3 regions of the Lactobacillus sp. UMNPBX12 genome follow, and region 2 is predicted to be linked to each of the others. Evidence: predicted binding sites of a transcription regulator. Region 2 holds the regulator's gene; each other region holds the start of a gene.
What was found. The regulator HrcA, encoded in region 2, represses chaperone genes, less so after heat shock. The targets are predictions, from matches to a motif close to TTAGCACTCNNNNNNNNNGAGTGCTAA.
Positions count from the first base shown of each region.

Region 1: groES (co-chaperone GroES) is a predicted target of HrcA. The motif match lies at 1,187-1,213, and genes of this name have one in related genera.
Region 3: CP363_RS03975 (ATP-dependent Clp protease ATP-binding subunit) is a predicted target of HrcA. The motif match lies at 738-764, and genes of this name have one in related genera.

Region 1 covers NZ_PCYY01000013.1:33,195-35,472, forward strand. Annotated here, with positions in the region: gene groL (chaperonin GroEL) at 1-715, opposite strand, end outside; gene groES (co-chaperone GroES) at 769-1,053, opposite strand; gene CP363_RS06540 (hypothetical protein) at 1,235-1,750, opposite strand; gene CP363_RS06545 (NlpC/P60 family protein) at 1,796-2,278, opposite strand, start outside.
Region 2 covers NZ_PCYY01000011.1:30,905-33,182, forward strand. Annotated here, with positions in the region: gene ribF (riboflavin biosynthesis protein RibF) at 1-843, shown strand, start outside; gene hrcA (heat-inducible transcriptional repressor HrcA) at 981-2,030, shown strand; gene grpE (nucleotide exchange factor GrpE) at 2,043-2,278, shown strand, end outside.
Region 3 covers NZ_PCYY01000006.1:94,564-96,841, reverse strand. Annotated here, with positions in the region: gene ptsP (phosphoenolpyruvate--protein phosphotransferase) at 1-43, opposite strand, end outside; gene CP363_RS03985 (phosphocarrier protein HPr) at 43-309, opposite strand; gene CP363_RS03980 (hypothetical protein) at 422-604, opposite strand; gene CP363_RS03975 (ATP-dependent Clp protease ATP-binding subunit) at 809-2,278, shown strand, end outside.

The sequences.
Region 1 (2,278 bases), on a different contig from region 2:
CAATTTCTTGAAGAAGTGGCAAGATATCTTGAATGTTTGAGATCTTCTTGTCAGTGATCAAAATGTAAGGATTATCAAGATCTGCTTCCATCTTATCGTTGTCAGTTACCATGTATTGTGATAAGTAACCACGATCAAATTGCATACCTTCAACTACTGAAAGTTCAGTATTGATACCACGTGAATCTTCAATAGTGATAACGCCATCGTGACCAACCTTTTCCATAGCGTCAGCGATTAAGTTACCAACTTCCTTTGAAGATGATGAAACTGCAGCTACGTTAGCAATTTGGTCTCTTGATTCAACCTTGTGGCTAATCTTGTGCAATTCATTAACAGCAGCTTCAGTAGCTTTTTCAATACCACGACGAATGCCAACTGGGTTAGCACCAGCAGTTACGTTCTTCATACCTTCATTAGTAATTGCTTGAGTCAAAACAGTTGCGGTAGTAGTACCGTCACCAGCAATATCATTAGTCTTTTGAGCAGCTTCAGCAACAAGTTTAGCACCCATGTTTTCGTAGTGGTCCTTTAACTCGATGGATTTTGCAATGGTAACACCATCGTTAGTGATGTCAGGGTTGCCGTAACTTTGTTCCAAAACAACGTTTCTACCCTTAGGACCAATAGTAGTCTTAACAGTATCAGCTAACTTATTAACACCCTTTAAAAGAGAACGTCTTGCATTTTCTGAGAATTTAATATCTTTTGCCATAGATTATCTATGCTCCTTAATTTACTTAATTATCGTTGGAAATTTTAACTAAATTACTTAGCAATAGCTAAAATGTCTTTTTCGTGAAGGACTAAGTACTTTTCACCTTCGTATTCAACGTCAGTGCCTGAGTATTTATCGTAAAGAACTACGTCACCCTTCTTAACAGCCATTGGAATCTTTTCACCGTTTGATGCGTAAGCACCTTCACCAACAGCTACAACTTCGCCTTCAGTTGGCTTCTTCTTAGCATTTGATGCTAAAACGATGCCACCAACAGTTTCTTCTTCTTCTTTCTTAACTTTAACGATCACGCGATCACCAATTGGTTGTAACACGTTTAGTCCCCCTTATGTTTAATTTTCTTCATTATATTTTTTATTACTTTATTAATCATTAGCACTCTTATTTGCTAAGTGCTAACTTACAAATATGATAATAAACTGTTTTGTGAAAAAAAGCAAGAAAAAATTAGCACTTTTTTCAATTGAGTGCTAATTTTGATTTTTCTTAACTTTTTTAACTAATTACAGTAATCAAACCATCAATAATGCCGTAAGTTAATCCCATTACATAGTACTTCTTATAAGCATCCCAGAAATCATGGCATTCTTTCTTATCTTTACCATCAATAAAAAAATATTTACCACTTTTTCTGCTGCTAAAAGTCTTAACCAAAGCATAGAAAACAGCAACTAGCGCCATAATAATGAAGAGAATGATTGGGATGAAGTAGCCAATAATATTTTGTAAGTTATATGCTACACCTGCTGCAATTACCACTAATAGATAAATTACAGCAACTAGTGGATTGCAGATCAAACGTGGCATTTTTACTTTAACCGACAATAACAGCGATAAAAGTAGCGGCAAGCTTAAGATAATTATTAAAACTAACACGTAAATATTATTGATCTCTTTTAATTGAGACGCAAAAGTATGATCAAGCTTACCCCAGAAAATACTTAGAATACCTACTACCCAATAGACAGCCGTCATAATCCAGACATGTTTAAGCGTGCTGTTCTTTTTCATTCTTATTATCCTTTATTGATTAGCAAAATTATAGCATAGAGCATACTATTTAACGGGGCGAGCATAAGTGATTCGACCTTTGGCCAGCTTATCGCTCAGTGAGCTACCTAAACTAGAGCGGTGCACATCATCTACACCTAAGTTGCCGCCCTCTTCAATAATTTGCGTGTCCCAACCATCATATTTGCCATCAACAATTGCTGCATGTCCGTTTTGACCAACACCATTGCCAGTATTAACAATCACAATATCACCTGGGCGAATATTCTTGGCAGAAATTTTCTTCAAATAGCCATGCGTACTTTTAGCATCTCGTTCCATTGGCAGAGTAAAAAATGGAGCATTTCCTACACGATATCCTGCTCTCTTCATTACGATCCACACAAATCCTGAACAATCAGTTGAACCGTTTTTATTAGGATGACGCCAACTGCCAAAATTAGTTCGGTATGCACCTGTTCCATAAGTGAAATAGCCTAATAATTTACGAGCATTCTTAATCACTCTATTATGATATCCTGAATCATC
Region 2 (2,278 bases):
GGACATCAGCGCTTAATTAATCAGGCTAAAGAAATTGCATTACAGAAGAAATTGTCATTAGTTGTGTTGACCTTTGATCGACATCCTAAGGAAGTTTATGAGTCGAAACGAGATTTTAAATACTTAGAAACTTTGGAAGAAAAAGCTAACAAAATGGCGGAATTAGGAGTAGATTATTTGGCTGTTTTACCATTTACTAAAAATTTCAGTCAAATTTCTGCACAAGAATTTGTCGATAATGTAATTGTCAGATTAAATGCTGATACCGTTGTTGCTGGCTTTGATTACACTTATGGTCCTAAGAATATTGCAAATATGGCTAATTTACCCCAATTTTCCAAAGGGCGTTTTAATATTGTAGTGATGCCAAAGCAAACTTTTAACGGTAGAAAAATTGGCTCAACTGAAATTCGTCAAGCAATTAAGGATGGTCAGATGGAATTAGCCACTGAATTAATGGGGCACCATTATGTAATGAGTGGTATCATTGGGCATGGTAAACGAAATGGTCATAAGCTAGGCTATCCAACAGCTAATTTGATTTGGGCAGACCATAAGGTGATTCCTAAAATTGGAGTTTATGCTACCAAGACTAAAGTAAATGGTAAGTGGTATAACTCCATGACTAGCGTTGGCTATAATGTAACCATTAATCAGGACAAGAAGATATATATTGAATCTAATATTTTTGATTTTAATGAAGATATCTATGGTAAGCCAATGAAGATCAAATGGTATAAATATACCAGAGGTGAGAAAAAATTTGCCGGATTACCTGAACTGAAAGAGCAACTTGAACGAGATGAGCAAGAAATTAGGGCTTATTTTAAGCAAAAGGGTTAAGAAGCTACGTACTTTGAAAAAAGTGCGTATTTTTTTGAATAAAATTAGCAATCTACTTGATTTAGTGCTAATTTCTGGTATCATATTAACTGTTAGCACCTGAGAGATGTGAGTGCTAAAAGTGAGGGCGATATAATATGTTGACCGAGCGTCAAGAGCTTATTTTAAAAACAATAATTACAGACTTTACACAAAGTCATGAGCCAGTAGGTTCAAAGACCGTAATGAAGCAGTTGCCAATTAAAGTTTCAAGTGCAACGATTAGAAATGAAATGGCCGTGTTGGAAGAGCAGGGGTTAATTGAAAAAACTCACTCTTCAAGTGGTCGAATTCCTTCAAGCGAGGGCTATCGTTATTATCTTGATAATTTAGTTGAGCCGTTGCAATTACCAGAGTCTGTTTATAATACAATAGGAAGTCAATTAGATCGACCTTTTCATCAAGTAAATGAAATTGTACAAGAAGCTGCACGAATTCTGTCAGATTTAACTAACTATACCGCATTTGCGGAAGGACCTGAGAGTCATGATGTTAGAGTCACAGGATTTAGAATTGTACCGCTGTCTCAACGACAGATTATGGCAATTTTGGTTACAAGTGATGGTAACATTCAAAATCAGGTATATGCTTTGCCACATAATATTCACGGCGAAGAAATTGAAAAGGCTGTCCGCATGATTAATGATCAGTTAGTCGGAAAGAGCCTAAATGAAATCAACGTTTCGTTGCTAAGTGAATTAGCTAAAAACGAATTAGGCGGCGAACATGTGACTGAATTGCTTAGTTTAGTTGAAGATGTCGTAAAAGATGCAGCTAGTGAGCAGATGTATGTGGATGGACAGATTAATTTGCTCAATAATACTTCTGAACATGATGTAAATGACATTCGTTCTTTGTACGAGTTGATTGATCATAATAATCTGTTCACTAATTTAATGGATGCAAAGGTGGATCCAAAGTCTGGAAATTATCCAGTAAAGGTAAAGTTGGGATCTGAATTACCCAATGATTTATTAAAAAATTATAGTTTGCTGACAGCTGAGTACAGCGTTGGCTCCCATGGTAAAGGAACTATTGCTTTACTTGGACCAACGAATATGCCATATTCACAAATGATTGGGTTGCTTGAATATTTTAGAAATGAACTAGCTAAAAAGTTGCTTGATTATTACGGCAAGTTTCAATAAAGGAGGTTAGCCGTGAGTAAAGAAGAATTTCCAAGTGAAAAAAATCTAGAGCAAAAAGAAAAGACTTCTGAGCCTAAGGCTAAAAAAGAAGCCGATAAAGGTGAAGAAAAGAAGCAAGAAAAAAATAAACAAGATCAAAAATTAGCTAAAGAATTAGCTGATTTAAAAGATAAGAACAAGGATCTTGAAGATAAGTATTTGCGTAGTGAAGCAGAAATTCAAAATATGCAAAATCGCTACACTAAAGA
Region 3 (2,278 bases), on a different contig from region 2:
CGATACCATCACTTGCAGCAATTCCTTTTAAAGTCTTGGTCATTATTCAGCTAAACCTTCTTTTTTCATAGTGTCGGCAATTGCGTCCAATGCGTCCTTTTCGTCATCACCTTCAGCAGTGATAGTAACATCAGCATTTTGACCAACACCAAGTGACATAACACCCATGATTGACTTCAAGTTTACTGACTTACCGTTGTATTCCAAGTTAACATCTGAGCCAAACTTTGAAGCAGCTTGTACTAAAAGAGTAGCTGGACGTGCATGAATACCTGTTTCTGCAATGATATGAAAATCGCGTTTTTCCATTATAAATATCTCCTTTAAATTGAAAAATTAAACTGGTAATAAATACCCATTCGAGTATTAGATTATCATGTTTTTACAGATTAGACAACTGCAATGTAACAGTTTACATTATTTATTCATCGGTATTCGTAGCGGTATACACAATCGCGCCGCCTCTTTCTGCCCTACCGGTAATATATTGTCTTTTTCCATAATTTCTAATAGTCTTTTGAAGATCAAACGCATCTTTTGGCTCAACTTTATACTCTTTTATCTCACCTGAGACTAATTGATCTAGAATTTTCTGATAATCCAAAAATATCACCACTCTTTTAAAATTTTATAATTTTTCCACTATTAATTCTACTATTTATATTCAATTTTCAAAAATATTAATATTTTGTTTGCGGTAACAAAAGCATTTCTTACAAAAAATAAGTGTTTGAGTCTTAGCACTTGACTACCAAGAGTGCTAATAATATAATTTTGGTACAGTTGAAAAGAAAGGCGGTACTATATTTTGCTTTGCCAAAATTGTCATGAGCGGCCCGCTTCTATTCACCTTTTCACTAAGGTTAATGGCCAAAGCCGCGAAATAGATTTATGTCAACACTGTTATCAAGAATTAAAAAATCAACAAGGAAATCAAGGAAAAATGAATAATAATGAATTTTTTGGCGACTTTGATGATTTATTCAACGCATTAAACGGAAATAACAACAATGCCGCAAACAATAATAATGAAATGAGAAATAACGATCCTAGAATGCAAATGGGGGGAGGCGCTGGTAATGGTGGTCAAAACGGCAGAAGCCTACTTGACCAATACGGAACAGACTTAACTGCCCTTGCTAAAAAAGGCAAAATTGACCCAGTAATCGGTCGTGATAAAGAAATTGCTCGGGTTATCGAAATTTTAAATAGAAGAACTAAGAACAACCCTGTTTTAATCGGTGAAGCAGGTGTTGGTAAGACTGCCGTTGTCGAAGGCTTAGCTCAAGAAATCGTAGATGGATCAGTACCAGCAAAATTGCAGAACAAACGAATTATTTCATTAAATGTTGTTTCACTTGTTCAAGGTACCGGTATTCGTGGTCAATTTGAACAAAGAATGGAACAATTAATTAAAGAATTACAACAAAACGACGATATCATTCTTTTTATTGATGAAATTCACGAAATCGTTGGTGCCGGTAATGCTGAAGGTGGCATGGATGCCGGTAACATTATTAAGCCAGCTTTGGCTCGTGGCGAATTGCAATTAGTTGGTGCTACTACCATCAAAGAATACCGCGATATTGAAAAAGACTCTGCTTTAGCTAGACGTTTTCAACCAGTTGAAGTTAAAGAACCTTCAATTGACGAAACAATTCGCATCTTAAAAGGTATTCAAAAATGCTACGAAGACTATCACCATGTTCACTACACTGATGAAGCCATTGAAGCTGCCGCAAAACTTTCAGCACGTTATATTCAAGATAGATTTTTACCAGACAAGGCTATTGACCTTCTTGATGAAGCAGGTTCTAGAATGAACTTAACCATTCCTTATATTGATAAGGATAAAATGCAAGAAAGAATTAATGCCGCAGAGCAATTGAAGGAAGAAGCCTTAAAAAACGAAGATTACGAAAAAGCAGCCTACTACCGTGATCAAATTGAAAAATATGAAAAGGTTAAAGATCAAAAGGTAGATCCTGACAAGTCCCCTGTTATTACTGATAAGATCATGGACAAGATCGTAGAAGAAAAAACAGGCATTCCTGTTGGTGATATTCAAAAGCAAGAAGAAAACCAACTGCAAAATCTAGCTGCTGATTTAAAGGCTCACGTTATCGGCCAAGACAAGGCTGTTGAAAAAGTAGCTCGTGCCATTCGTCGTAACCGAATCGGTTTCAACAAGTCAGGCCGTCCAATTGGTTCATTCCTCTTCGTTGGTCCAACTGGTGTCGGTAAAACTGAGTTAGCTAAGCAACTGGCTAAGCAAATG